DNA from 3 places in the Paenibacillus sp. EB106-04-04-XG159 genome. Region 2 is predicted to be linked to each of the others. Evidence: riboswitches for the same ligand, from Rfam matches in the RefSeq annotation. Region 2 holds a riboswitch; each other region holds the start of a gene.
The links. A riboswitch is a leader RNA that binds a small molecule or an ion and turns the genes downstream of it on or off. The one in region 2 is predicted to bind cyclic di-AMP.

Region 1: another riboswitch for cyclic di-AMP. It lies ahead of AC3WTP_RS10620 (3D domain-containing protein); the one in region 2 lies ahead of AC3WTP_RS06495 (TrkH family potassium uptake protein).
Region 3: another riboswitch for cyclic di-AMP. It lies ahead of AC3WTP_RS21040 (resuscitation-promoting factor); the one in region 2 lies ahead of AC3WTP_RS06495 (TrkH family potassium uptake protein).

What each region holds. Positions count from the first base shown of each region.
Region 1 covers NZ_JBYTDY010000007.1:95,170-99,917, forward strand. The annotation lists gene AC3WTP_RS10605 (transporter substrate-binding domain-containing protein) at 1-336, shown strand, start outside; gene AC3WTP_RS10610 (amino acid ABC transporter permease) at 431-1,084, shown strand; gene AC3WTP_RS10615 (amino acid ABC transporter ATP-binding protein) at 1,077-1,799, shown strand; cyclic di-AMP (ydaO/yuaA leader) riboswitch at 2,001-2,187, shown strand; gene AC3WTP_RS10620 (3D domain-containing protein) at 2,196-2,963, shown strand; gene AC3WTP_RS10625 (polysaccharide deacetylase family protein) at 3,019-4,035, opposite strand; gene AC3WTP_RS10630 (dihydroorotate dehydrogenase electron transfer subunit) at 4,297-4,748, shown strand, end outside.
Region 2 covers NZ_JBYTDY010000004.1:110,025-114,772, forward strand. The annotation lists gene uvrC (excinuclease ABC subunit UvrC) at 1-342, shown strand, start outside; gene AC3WTP_RS06490 (CPBP family intramembrane glutamic endopeptidase) at 400-2,076, opposite strand; cyclic di-AMP (ydaO/yuaA leader) riboswitch at 2,333-2,500, shown strand; gene AC3WTP_RS06495 (TrkH family potassium uptake protein) at 2,562-3,923, shown strand; gene AC3WTP_RS06500 (potassium channel family protein) at 3,947-4,621, shown strand; gene AC3WTP_RS06505 (GntR family transcriptional regulator) at 4,707-4,748, opposite strand, start outside.
Region 3 covers NZ_JBYTDY010000023.1:52,010-56,757, forward strand. The annotation lists gene rsmA (16S rRNA (adenine(1518)-N(6)/adenine(1519)-N(6))-dimethyltransferase RsmA) at 1-131, opposite strand, end outside; gene rnmV (ribonuclease M5) at 195-755, opposite strand; gene AC3WTP_RS21040 (resuscitation-promoting factor) at 910-2,031, opposite strand; cyclic di-AMP (ydaO/yuaA leader) riboswitch at 2,331-2,523, opposite strand; gene AC3WTP_RS21045 (TatD family hydrolase) at 2,716-3,483, opposite strand; gene AC3WTP_RS21050 (HD domain-containing protein) at 3,473-4,748, opposite strand, start outside.

The sequences.
Region 1 (4,748 bases), on a different contig from region 2:
AAGGGCAGTACATTCGTGGATGTTGCGGCTCAAGTGCCAGATTCACAGCAAGAATTGCTAGTGAAGGTCAATGATCTGGTGCTTGCCTTGGAAACAGGTCGTGTAGATGCGGTTCTAGTCGACAAGCCCGTTGCAGAGGCATATGCAAAGAACAATAGCAAAGTTGTTGTCGCGCCAGTAGCTTTGAAAGCAGCTAGTGAAGGATATGTGGCAGGATTCACTAAGGATAGCGTCAAGCTGCAGGAAGCTGCTAACAAGACGATCAAACGCTTGAAAGACGAAGGCAAGTTGGACGAATTCTTTGCAAAAGCTAATGCACTTGCGGAGAGCGAATAATCGTTAACATATGATGCGTGAGAAAGTGCGGTGTATACCGCTCTTTTTCATTTAATGAGCGAATAGGGAAGATGTGGAAGGTGGCGAATGATAGATGAGTATGTTTGAAGCATTATCGGAATTTCATCTAAAGTATTTATCAGGAGTAAGCGTTACATTATTATTGTCATTAAGCGCGGTAGTGGTTGGGGTTGTGCTGGGACTTATTCTCGTGCTGATGCGATTATCGAAGATTAAGCCTCTGAGATGGTTTGCAGTCACCTATATCGAGGTATTCCGCGGAACTCCACTGCTCGTGCAGTTGTTTATCATCTATTTTGGCCTTACGGAAATGGGTCTTGATCTAAACAAGTTTACATCAGGTGTAATAGCAGTTGGTCTTAATAGTGCGGCGTACTTAGCTGAAATATTCCGTGCCGGCATTCAAGGCGTTGACAAGGGGCAGGTTGAAGCAGCGCGATCGCTTGGGATGAAGCAGTCTGCTACGATGCGTTATATTGTTCTGCCTCAGGCTATTCGGTCTGTACTTCCAGCGATCGGCAATGAGTTTGTAACGATGATCAAGGAGACTTCCATTGTGAGCTTTATCGGGATCGCGGACCTCATGTTCCAGACGGAGCAAATCCGTAGTATAACGTATACCGCAATGGGTCCATTGCTCGGCGCAGCGTTCTGCTACTTCGTTTTGACCTTTACTTTGTCCAAGGTTATCGGACGTTTTGAAAGGAAGTTGAATACGAATGATTAAAATACAACAGTTGCATAAATCTTTTGGTAAGCTGGATATACTCAAGGGGATCGACCTGGAGATTAAGAAAGGCGAAGTTGTCGTGATTATTGGCCCGAGCGGCTCTGGTAAGAGTACGCTGCTGCGCTGCATTAACTTGCTCGAGACTCCGACCAAAGGAGATATCGTGTTTGAGAGCGAGAAGATTAATAATAAGGGTCATGACATCAATAAGACACGGGAGAAGATGGGGATGGTGTTCCAATCCTTCAATCTGTTTCCTCATATGACAGTACTGGACAACATCATAATTGCTCCGATTAAAGTGAAAAATGTTTCAAAAGATAAAGCGCAGCAAATCGCGATGGATCTGCTCAATAAAGTAGGTTTGGCGGATAAAGCGAACGCATATCCAGCTCAATTGTCCGGCGGACAGAAGCAGCGGATCGCCATCGCTCGTGCTCTCGCTATGCAGCCTCATGTGATGCTATTTGACGAGCCAACGTCTGCACTTGACCCCGAGATGGTAGGAGAAGTCCTCGAAGTTATGAAATCACTCGCTGCCGATGGGATGACCATGGTCATCGTTACACACGAGATGGGCTTTGCCAAAGAAGTAGGCGATCGTATCATCTTTATGGATGGCGGTCAAATCGTAGAGGATGGAACACCTGAGCAGATATTTGGTAATGCTCAACATGATCGAACTAAGAATTTCTTGGGAAAAATATTGTAAACCTTATACTGTAAGTGTAATAAATTGAAAGAGCGCTGGCTGTTCCAGCGCTCTTTTTGCTTATTCCAACTTACCGTAATTATCCTTTTTTGATGTAGAAGCAGTCATCATTGTCATCGTTCTGTAATCTCTGAACCCGTTGTCCCCCAAGGATTTGAAGATGATGACATTATATAACATTTGATGGGTTACAAATCTGTGATAATATGTAAGCCAAGCCGAACGACAACGTACGGGGGACGCCTGATCGATGTTTCAGACCTTGTGTAACAGCTCTGATCATCTTGGGGTGAATCGTATTGCAGCTTTCCATCGGAGAGAAGCGATCGTAGGGTACTCCTTAACCCGAATCCGACAACTAACCCCGGAGGCAGATTCTAAGGAGGTAATAAGTAAATGAATAAGAAATTAACACTTAAGCTTACGGGCTTGATGCTCGGAGTAGTCATGATACTCCAGATTCTGCCTGTATATGCGGAAGGAAGTCAATCACCGACCAGCACTACATTTTATCAAACAGCAGAACAATATAATGTGAGCTTTGATGGCTTTCTAGCAGATCATCCTGTAATCGAGAAGAAGAAGTTGTATGCTGGTAATGAAGTTATGGTTCCAGATGTGATGCAGAATAGTCCGGTCGCTAACCTAACGGTAGATGAGCCGGGCAATAAGCCGGAAACTGCGACAAAACAAGCTAATGCAAAACAGAGTGCTGCACAACCAGCAGCAAATGCACCAGTCGCAGAAGCCGCTCCGAAGAGCCAAGTCTCTAACGTTAAACCTGCATCAACAACAGCTAAGAAATCTTCAGCTAATACGGTCACTGTTGCAGGTAGAGACATGACGTATACGGATAAGCTTGACATGCGTGCGACTGCTTATACGGCAGACCCGAGCGAGAATGGATGGGGCGCAGTTGATGCATTAGGTAATCCACTGAAATTAGGCACAGTTGCTGTTGACCCTGATGTCATACCGCTCGGAACTAAGCTGTTTGTGACAGGCTATCAATATAGTCATCTGCCTGGTGGAGGTTTCGTTGCGACAGCGACGGATACAGGCGGTGCGATTAAAGGGAACAAGATTGATATCTTCGTTCCAGTAAGCAAGAGCACAGGAAGTACCTTTGGCGTACAAGATGTTCAGGTCTATGTGTTGAAATAAGGAGAAACAATACGAGCTTGTCCGTTGATGTAACGGACAAGCTCGTATGTATTAATCAGTAATCTCTTTTTTCCTTATGATCATGAAGTAAGTCGGGTAGAGTAACAAACTGATAGTTCTGTTCGCGAAGCTGTCGGATAACCTTAGGCAGAGCTTGAACCGTATTTTGCAAATATCCCGGTCTTCCTCCTCCGCCTGCATGCTGCAGAACGATTGAGCCGGAGTTGACTTGACTCATAATATTCTGTTCAACGCGACTGGACGAAATGCCTCGCCAATCATTGGAGTCTACATCCCAATTGACGACAATATAACCATGGTCGCCAGCCCACTGAAGCTGCTCTTCGGTGATTTCACCAAAAGGGGGTCTGAAAAATCGAGGTTTATAGCCTGTAATATTAGAGATGATCGATTCCGTATTCTGGATCTGCTTGACGAATGTTGACATTGTCGTCTTCGTTAGCAGTGGATGGTCGTATGAATGATTTCCGATGATATGCCCTTCGGCTACCATGCGTTTAATCATTTCTGGATTAGCCTTAGCTCGATGACCTTCAATAAAGAAGGTGGCTTGTATGCCATGTTCCTTCAATATATCAAGGATCACAGGAGTTACCGTTCTGTCAGGTACATCATCAAAGGTAAGCGCAACTTTCTTCCCATTTCCGCTCGGTGCGCGGAACTTAAAGATCTCGGGATACTTTTTCCACAGCTGCGCGATGTTCAGATGACCAGCAGCGGAGCTTCCCATCTCTGAGTAAGTCTTATATCTCATACTTTGGGCAGTTGAAGTTGATTGCTTCTCATACATATATCCAGGCAGATGATTGCCTTTGGAATCAAATGTTGTATCTTCATTATCAGATGATTGCTGCGTGACGTTATGAGGGTCCGATTCTTGCCATTTCACAGCAGGCAATAGCTGATGTTCTTGTCCTTCGAAGTTCTGGAGATGCTCAGTTGTTACTGTCATCTTAGGGAACTGTCCAACAGCTTTTTCTCCTATGGAGCATCCATTCATCATCATCATGGCAATTGCAATAATACCAAACACGGTATTGCGCATGGACATGGCTCCTTTCCTCCCAGGAATACTTACTCAATAGTACATCCTTGTTATGTCCTTATACAGCAAGAAATATGCCCCATAACATAAAGGGAGAATCCTTCCATTTTCGAATCGCAAATATCCATTAAAATGTAAATCACAATTAAAATTCATCATTTTTTACTCAAATATTAAATTGTTTGAGGGGATTGTGATATTCGTCACGGTTTGAGCACGTTCGACATGACATCATGTAAATGTTAAAGCTGAAAAAGGAGAGGGAACGTGCATACTATAGTTTCGAACGAACGCATATCAGAAGGTATTTACCTCATGACAATTGAGGGTTGTTTTCAAGCTCGGATGGGGCAATTCTTCATGCTTCGCGCTTGGGGCAACTCACCGATACTTTCGCGTCCAATTAGTATTTTCAATATTGAGCAGGACTGCATCCAATTCTTGTATAAGGTCGCTGGAGAGGGTACGCGCTTATTCGCCAACCTAAGAGCAGGTGATCAGATTCAACTTGAAGGCCCACTAGGAAACGGATTTCCAGATGTTAAAGGTAAAACAGCGCTTATCGGCGGAGGTATTGGAGTTGCTCCGTTGTTTTATACCTCTAAGCATTTGGACAAACCTGATATTTATTTAGGGTTTAGAGGTCAATCTTATCTAACTGAAATGTACGAGCCTTACGCGAATGAGCTTCATGTTTGTGTTAACGGAAACCTTCTAGA
Region 2 (4,748 bases):
GAAGTCAATCTGCCTCGTGACAGCCAGGAATTCTATCTGCTGCAGCGTATACAGGAGGAAGTGCATCGCTTCGCGATCACGTTCCATCGGGAACGGCGAGCGAAGTCTATGGTCGTGTCAGCATTGGATTCGATTCCGGGGATCGGCGAGAAGCGGCGCAAGATGCTGCTGAAGCATTTTGGGTCGCTCAAGAAGATTCGGGAGGCTTCTGTAGAAGACTTCCGTGAAGTAAGCATAGGTGAGCAGTTGGCGCAAACGATATTATCACATCTGAGAGAAGAGGATCAGTCAGCAGAAGCAGATCATGATGATATCGAAAGCGTCGATGGGGATATAGAATAAATAAGAGGCACTTGTTGGAATACTTATAAATAGTATTTCAGCAAGTGCCTCAATTGTTTATGGGATTGAATATGTAACCGTTTTGCGATTGCGGTGCATCGCGGCTAAGCAATACACAACTGTTACTGGAAGCAGCAGGTATATAATACCGAATGTAAAGCCCGCCAAGGAGCGCTCCAGGAATAGGGACATCACCATCAGCAGCGTATCGAGCATCAGATGAGCGCTGACGGCTGTCCAGAAGCCGTACCGAACCATTATCCATACGAAGGCGAAGCCGATAATCATCAGTTCTACTGGTCTTGAGTAGAACGGGTATATCGGATACATCACATGTCCCGCGGCCCAGACGAAGGTAGGGACGATGGCAGCAATCCATGTGTTCGGAATCCATCTTCTCAACAGCCCTACGCCGAATAAACGGTAGAATCCTTCTTCAGAGATCGCGGCTACCCATGCGAGCAAGGGGTACATGTACATATAAGTCAGATTCAATGGAGATGAGATCGAATCCGTTGAGCTCCAAGCACCGACACCGAGCTCCAGCAGGGTGAATATAATCGTCTGCATACCAAGCAGTATTCCTGCCCAGCATAGTCCGTTCCAGAAGGCATTCACCAATGCGGTTCCAAAGTTGGGATGTCTCCATGTAGGCAGCAAATTAGTATGGAGGCTCCGTCTCCACAGCGCGCGTCCCGTGACCAAGGCCAGATATAACATAATTCCGCCTTGTACGACAACAATTGCAGATTGCAGATATAGGGCGTTCTGTATATCGCCGGTTGTGACAGGTACTTTCTGTTCCAGCATGACATAGCTGGGCAGGGCATTCCATGAGTGGACGACGGATAATCCGCAGGATATGACAGCAAGCAATATGATCGTCCAGGAACCGAAATGTATCGTACGTCGATAGACTACAGCACATACGACAGCTGCAATCCCCATAATAAGTGACATTAGCTGATAGGCGTAGTTTTGAGTCTTCTCTGCTGATTCCTGCTGGTGTTTCATTTCAGAAGTATATGCAGGTGGAACATCCCATACAGGCCTAAGGCTGGTTATATAGTCTCCAGACCATGTGGCAACTAGCTCCAACGAGGCGTCGCCTACCTTGGCAGCAGGTACACGATATCTGATCTCATTCGGATTCGCGGCTGACATCGGCAATCGCTGTACTTGGGCATCTGTATACCCGAGCTCCCGAATTGCTTCATCCGTCCGAGCCGCCATGTCGGCCTCGCTAAGGTTAGATGAACTAGAAGGCATGTCAGTCGTTTGGGTCTGATAACCGACCAGCTTGCCGCTCGTCATATGCAGATCTACAATCGTGTATTCCAGATCATGCAGATTCCCTCTTCTCATCAAGACACGGTAGTAGTCGTATGGAGCCAGCTTGTCCCAAGGCTCATAGCTTTCCATCAATTGTTCTTTGCTCACATAACCGGATAAGAGTTGATTCGTATCGTATATAACAGCTGTTTCCAGCGGTTTAGAGGACTGTCTTCCTGAGGCGAATGCCTCATCCGCATACACCTTATATGCGAGGTTCAAAGCTTCTTGTTTCGTGATGGGCTTAGCGAGTGCTTCTTCACTGCCAGATGTAATGGGAGCTATGACTTGAAATGCCAAGAAGATCATGAACCCGATCACGGAGCAAACGACAACAAGTCTTGAGACGGTTCTCTGATGCAAAGACGCAGTAACGGATGCTTGTTCAAAGTGAGAAGACAAGGGAATCCCCCTCTATCGTGAAATGGTCTTATTATGATTGTATATCTGATCATAGCCGCTTATGTTTCATTTGAATAGAACAAGGTTATCGAAATTATAATGCAACGTCAAGAAAACAGGCGTCACACTGATGCATTGCATGAAAACAATCTAATGTAAACGCTCTTAATCCCTAATTCGGGTACATTTCAGATGAATTTGCCAGTTTATTGACTTTGTAAGTGCTCGTATAAACGTATATAATCATCTCGTTATGAATTGTATAGAGCCGAATTTCGCGCAAGCGAAAGCGGGGGAACCGATATTTGGGGTGAATTTCGCAATGTGCTGCAGACTTAGAGTATAAGCTGCAAGCGCTGCGAATAGGGCAACTTGACGTGCCCGAATCCGTCAGCTAACCTCGTAGGCGAGCACGTCAGGAAACCAGACAGCATTGGTATTCCGATGCTTTTTTTTATGAAATTTTTTAGAGGTGGGCACAGCAATTGAAAAAGATTGAGCTTTTACGACCATGGAGATTAACTCCGGCGCGCATACTGGCAGTGGGATTCGCTGCAATCATTTTGTTAGGCTCATTTCTTCTGATGCTCCCCATATCAAACGTTGACGGTCAACCGCTCCACTTTATCGATGCATTGTTCACAGCGACGTCTGCAACATGTGTTACAGGATTGGTTGTCGTTGATACGGGGTCGCACTTTACCATGTTCGGACAGATAGTCATCTTATGTCTTATCCAGATCGGCGGTCTGGGATTTATGACGATGGCGACGTTGTTCGCGCTCGTATTCAAGAAGAAGATATCATTGAAGGAACGATTGATCTTGCAGGAGGCGCTGAATCAGGGTTCGATGGAAGGTATCGTTCGTCTGATCCGCAAAGTACTGCTCTATTCTCTCATCATTGAAGGTTCAGCCGCTATTGTGTTTGCACTGCGTTGGGCGGTCGACATGCCTTTTGGACAGGCGCTGTACTTTGGTATATTTCACGGGATATCCTTTTTCAATAATGCGGGATTCGATATATTCGGGATGACAGCAAGCGGACCGTTCTCCAGCTTGACCAGCTATGTCGATGATCCGATCACTAATATCGTAGCGATGTTCCTGATTGTATCGGGAGGTATAGGATTTATCGTCATGTCCGATCTGGTTGATTATCGCAGGACGAAGCGTTTGTCGCTTCATACGAAGGTTGTTCTGTATACGACTGGTTTCTTAATCTTATTCGGGGCGCTTGTCATCTTCGTATTCGAATTTTCGAATCCGAACACGATGGGGGATATGAACTTCTTCGAGAAGATATTAGCTTCATTCTTTCAATCGGTTTCACCTCGTACAGCAGGGGTCAATACGGTTGATATTGCCGGATTGCGGCAGGCAACTCAATTCTTTATAGTCATTCTCATGTTTATCGGTGCTTCTCCAGGCTCGACGGGCGGCGGTATTAAGACGACGACATTCGCGATATTATTCGGCGGGGTCGTTGCGATGGTACGCGGCAAGGATGATATCGTGATGTTTAAGCATCGCTTGGCGAAAGACCGATTGAATAAAGCACTCACTTTAATATTGATAGCGCTAGGTCTGGTCATTACCGTGTCCATGATCCTGTCAACGACAGAGGATGCAGATTTTCTTGCGATCTTATTTGAAACAACTTCTGCATTCGGTACTGTAGGTCTGACTATGGGGATCACCAGCGATCTATCGAGCATCGGCAAGCTGTTGATTGCGATGACGATGTTTATCGGCCGATTAGGCCCGCTTACACTTGCATATGCGCTTGGACCGAAGACGGAACGTGAATTGTTCCGTCATCCAGAAGGAAAGATAACGATAGGTTAACAACAAAGGGGATAGTATCAAAGATGGATGTGCAGCAGTATGCCGTCATTGGAATGGGACGGTTCGGTTCCAGCTTGGCTGAAGAATTGATGAAGCTTGGTCACCAGGTATTGGGAATCGACAAGGATGAGGAAGTTATTGATGAAATGAACAATGTGGTAACACATGCAGTCGTTGCTGACGCGACAGATGAGGAAGTGCTTCGTTCGCTCGGCATTCGCAACTTTGACTGTGTCATTGTAGCAATAGGCAATGATATCCAGACGAGTATACTGGTTAGTATTCAGGTGAAGGAGCTGGGGGTCAAGAAAGTAGTTGCCAAGGCGCTGTCTGATCTGCATGGCAGAGTCCTGGAGCGGCTTGGAGTTGACCGAATTATATATCCGGAACGGGATATGGGCATTCGGGTTGCTCACCATCTCGTATCACCTAATCTCCTTGATTATATTGAGTTGTCTAAGGAATATACGATTGTGGAGCTCAACGTACCGAGATGCTTGAATGGAGTCACACTGCGTGAGCTGAACTCGCGCGTACGATACGGCTGCAGCATCGTAGCCTTGAATAAACCTAATGGCATTATAGTTGCTCCATCCGCAGATGATGTGTTGGCAGAGAATGATATCATGGTCATGATCGGTACTAATTTGCAAATTGAACAATTTGAAGAAAAGATTACAGATAATCGGAAATCTTAATTATACTACAGCCCCAAGCAAGCTCTTGAACAATAGTCAGGAGCATCGCTCGGGGCTTTTATTGTGTGACTGCGCTATATGCACGTTATTCATCCTGCGGCGTTTCTTTTATTTCCATAATCATATG
Region 3 (4,748 bases), on a different contig from region 2:
ACGATCCGCCGCATGATGTTCATATCGATCAGAAAGTTCTGACCCAAGCTCTTCTTAAAGGAGAAACCGTGCTTGCGTATAATTTCCTTCGTCCGCGACGGCGTGGCAATATCCATTGCGCCTTTTGTCATGATTAGTCCTGCCTTCCTCTAACATCTATATCTCATACCAGTCACATGCGTAATGCTTATGTGTTATTGTCGTTCATTACGATCGAGCTCACTCAATTCTTGCAATGCATGCTCAAATTCCTCACGAGTAATCTGAAAGGCTGTGCATCGCTTCAAGAATTGCTTCGCATTGCAGTATCCGATCCCTAATAACTCACCTAGCTTCATTCTGCGTTCTGATGAGCCCTCAAGCGCTGTTAAACCCGCTGCAATGAGATCGCTCCAGGTGAGCACTGCACCTTCCGGTGAGGGCATCTCTGTACGTACATTCGCCAAAGCCTGTCTGATTGCCTCAGGGGACGCATTCTCCACTCCGATGTCACCCTTCGCCAACGCTTCCCGCTTCGTTATAAACGCATGCTTGCAGCCCGGAACGCGCCCTGCAATCGCCTTGCGAATCCGTTCGCCTGGGAAGTCGGGATCCGTAAAGATAATAACCCCTCGCCGTTCCTGCGCAATAGCAATGCGCTTAAACGTCATTTCGTTCAAAGCAGATCCGCCGGTCTCGATCGTATCGGCTTCTACTGCTCGCTTGATGGCAACCGTGTCATCTCGACCTTCTACCACGATTACTTCTCGGATCACTGCTGACCACCCTTTCTATGCCCTGACCGAGCTGTATGAAAAAACACAAAAGAAGAGGGGGATCCCCTCTTCTTAGCATGACATAAACAGTTATGAATTACTATATCATAAGTACACAGCCGCAATCTACCTCGAGTATGTCCGAACCGACGGCTTAGTTGGCCTCTGGTTTAACAGGACCGATAACATAAACCGTGTTTCCTTTTTTGCGCCCAAAACGTTTTACTTCCTTGGAACTGTCATAATAGATATCGACGATTTTTCCTTTGACGGCACCGCCCGTGTCTTCCGCACGGTAGAAGCCATAACCTTCGATATATACCCACCAGCCAAGAGGTATCACATCGGGGTCTACAGCAATCGTTCGACCTTCAGTAACCTTGGTTCCGGATGCTGTCTTCGCCCCTGGGGAGCCCTTCTCTTCTGTATAAGCAGTCAACTGCACATTAGTAAGTTTCTTTTTGTAGTCAAAGCCCATATCGTCCTTTACCTTCTGCTCGGTATCATGGCTCTTGGCTGACAATACCGCAACTTCCGGCTCCTTCTTCGTACCGTAAGCAACAACCTGGTCAACTTGCTTGGCTTGAACTGTCTTGCCAACCATCTGCGAAAGAACAAGCTTGCCATCTTCATAAACCTGCTCGATCTGCTGTACGACTAGACCATTTTGACCCTTCTTAACCGTCTTGGTTGAACCTTTTTTCAGATTCGGATCAGCTTGCTTTACAACTTGAAACGGAACTTCAACTGGGCGCTGTACAATATCCTTGGTCACACGGACCACTTTGATGCCCATATCAGACTTTATAGCTGTGTCTACGCTTGGATACACTTTGTCCATCTCGGTCAACGAGACATTAGCCTCATCCAAGACATGCTTCACATCGTACTCTGTCGTGTACAATGTTTTCGTTTGTCCGTCTACCGTTAAATGAACAGGTTCCGCGCGATCTATGATGATTTTAGTTCCGTCTTCTACTTCTGCTGTAAGCTCCACTGATACTTCATCATGTGTTCCTACGGTAATCGCGTGCTCATCCAAAACCTCGCGTACCGTATCCTGTCTCGTTTCAAGCTTCATCAACTGCCCGTCGACGAATACTGATACCGTATTCTTCGAGTAGCTGAAACCGACCAGGACACTGACTACTGTTATAGCGATAGCAACTACAGCAATTACTGAAATAATTCGCACATTTTCATGCTTCCACTGCATTGCGAGTGACTTGCTGGATGATCGGGGATCATGGGGTTCGTTGTTCACGATGTTTCCCATTTCTCGGTCCTCCTTCATAGTCCCGCCGTCAAGAATGCTGCATGATTGCTTCTGACGCGACTATTGGTGATATGATGTTGAACAAGCTTGTGCCGGCTTGTTCTTCATACCAACCCCAGTAACGGTTCCTTCCTCACCTTTGCTTCTTCTAACCTATGAATAGGTTAGCACGATTATGCGAGTTTCTATTACTCACAGTCTCGGAGCTGATAAAAACGAAAAGAAGCCTAACTTAAGAGGATTCTCTCTTATGGCTTCTTAGATGACCCAAACAGACAACCCATTTAGGACTCAAGACGAGGACCTCTCTCCATACGCTTGCGAGGTTAGCTGTCGGGTTCGGGCGCTGAGAGTCGCCCTATCCGTTCGAACCGGCTCATGGCTCGGTCGCTCGGAACTCACCCCTAGGATACACTCCGCATCGGTGTGGCACTGACCGATGGCATGTGGTTCCCCCGCTCTCTTGTTTCAGAGACTCAGCGTTACTGGTTGGTTGGAACAATATTCAAGTTCAATCGAACTTCTGTGAGTCATCATATCGTGTTTATTACAAAGTTGTAAAGATCGAATCAATTTCGTTTTTCGGTAAAAAGGGTTAAAATAAAGTTACATTCGGCCGTTTTGATAAAGAAATCCATTTAAATTTTGGCGTAGAACTTTATATCACCTGTTTTTCTTCGTTTTTCAACGCATGTCAAAACATGTAAGGGCGTTGTCGGTCGTTTTTTTGCAAAATTCTTCAAAATCTAACTCTTTTATTCCAGCTGCTTCCTCTGCTACAAGACGTACATAAGCAGATTCATTTCGCTTTCCACGATATGGATGAGGTGTCAGATAGGGACTGTCCGTTTCAACCAATAAGCGGTCCATCGGTACTTGCTTCAAAACTTCCTTAGGCTGCTTGGCATTCTTGAATGTGATCGGGCCTCCAAATGAAATATAAAACCCCATATCCATACACATCTTCGCTGTTTCCCAACTGCCAGAGAATGAGTGCATGATGCCGCCCACATCCTTCGCTTTCTCTTCACGGAGAATGCGTATCACATCTTCATGAGCATCCCGGTTGTGAATGATGATTGGCATCTTCAGCTCACGGGCCAGACCAATCTGCTGGCGGAATACTCGCTGCTGAACATCCTTAGGGGAAGTGTCCCAATAGTAATCAAGTCCAATCTCACCGATGGCAACAACCTTCTCATGTTCAGTCAGCTTTGCTATCCAATCGATATCGGACTTCTCCATTGTAATAGCATCCGTCGGATGCCAGCCAACTGCCGCATATATAAATGGGTACTTCTCAGCAAGTTCCATTGTCGTAGGAATCGTTTCTCGATTAAAGCCCACGTTTACCATGCGAGTTACGCCTTGTTCCACTGCGCGAGCAATGACCAGTTCGCGATCTTCATCAAATGCTTTATTATCCAAATGCGTGTGTGTGTCAAATATCATGCTCACTTGCCCCTTCCATTTCCCTCATTAACAGACTTCGAATTGATGGCGACAGCTCATTGGCTAATGATCTGATCTTATCCATTGGGAAGTATATAACATATTTGCCGCGGTGGATTCCGCTAATAGAACGGATAATATCGGAACGCTTAGACAGCTCCACCAATTGCTGATTACGATCCAGCAGCATAATGTGCTGCAGGGTCGGCTCCTCCCCTGACCGATACACATCGTACGGCTTATCCGTGGGGGAGTCAAACCATAGATCATAAGCAGGATCTAAGCCGATTCTGCGCCATTCCTGTTCCAGCTCTTCGCAAAATGACTGATCTAATCCATCTACCTCTACATATTTATACAATTTACGTTCCATAAATCGTTGGCACAAGTCTGCAAGCCGCTCATCCTTCTCCTGCATCCATTGTGAGAACATTGCTTGAACAAATGCTTCATCTAATTGAACATATTGTGACGCTGTTATTCTTCCCTCAAATAAAGCATCTAGCGGAGGCAAGAAATAACGAAACTCATATCCATCGTGATACAGTTCGGTCGCTCGTCTGAAGATGAGTCGCAATAACAGCTCAGAGCTGCGTGTAACTGGGTGGAAATACACCTGCCAGTACATCTGATATCGTGACATTAAGTAATGCTCTACAGCATGCATTCCGCTCTCCTTCACCACGATACGATCCTTATAAGGCCTTAACATGCGCAGAATACGATCCAAGTCAAAGTTGCCATAATTGACACCTGTAAAATAAGCATCCCGCAGCAAATAATCCATGCGATCGGCATCCAGTGGGCCCGATACTAGATTCACGACAATAGGCTTGTCATAAGTCTTTTGGATAATAGAAGCAACTCGTTCAGGGAGTGAGGGATCTTTACGCGCCAGCACCCGATTGATCTCAGAATCTCCACTAATAATGCGGCATGTCCAATCCTCATGATGTACCCCAAACGCTTCTTCAATCGAATGAGAGAACGGTCCATGTCCAACATCATGAAGCAGCGCGGCGCACATCGTGACGAGCCCTTCTTCAACTGGCCAATCCTCATACTGATTCCGCTCAAACTGAGATATGATACGCCTAGTTAACTCATACACCCCGAGCGAATGCGAGAACCGACTGTGTTCAGCACCATGAAACGTAAGATAAGAAGTGCCTAACTGTCGAATACGACGCAGCCGCTGAAATTCTTTCGTATTGATAAGCTCCCATATGGTTCGATCTTGAACATGGACATAATTATGAACAGGA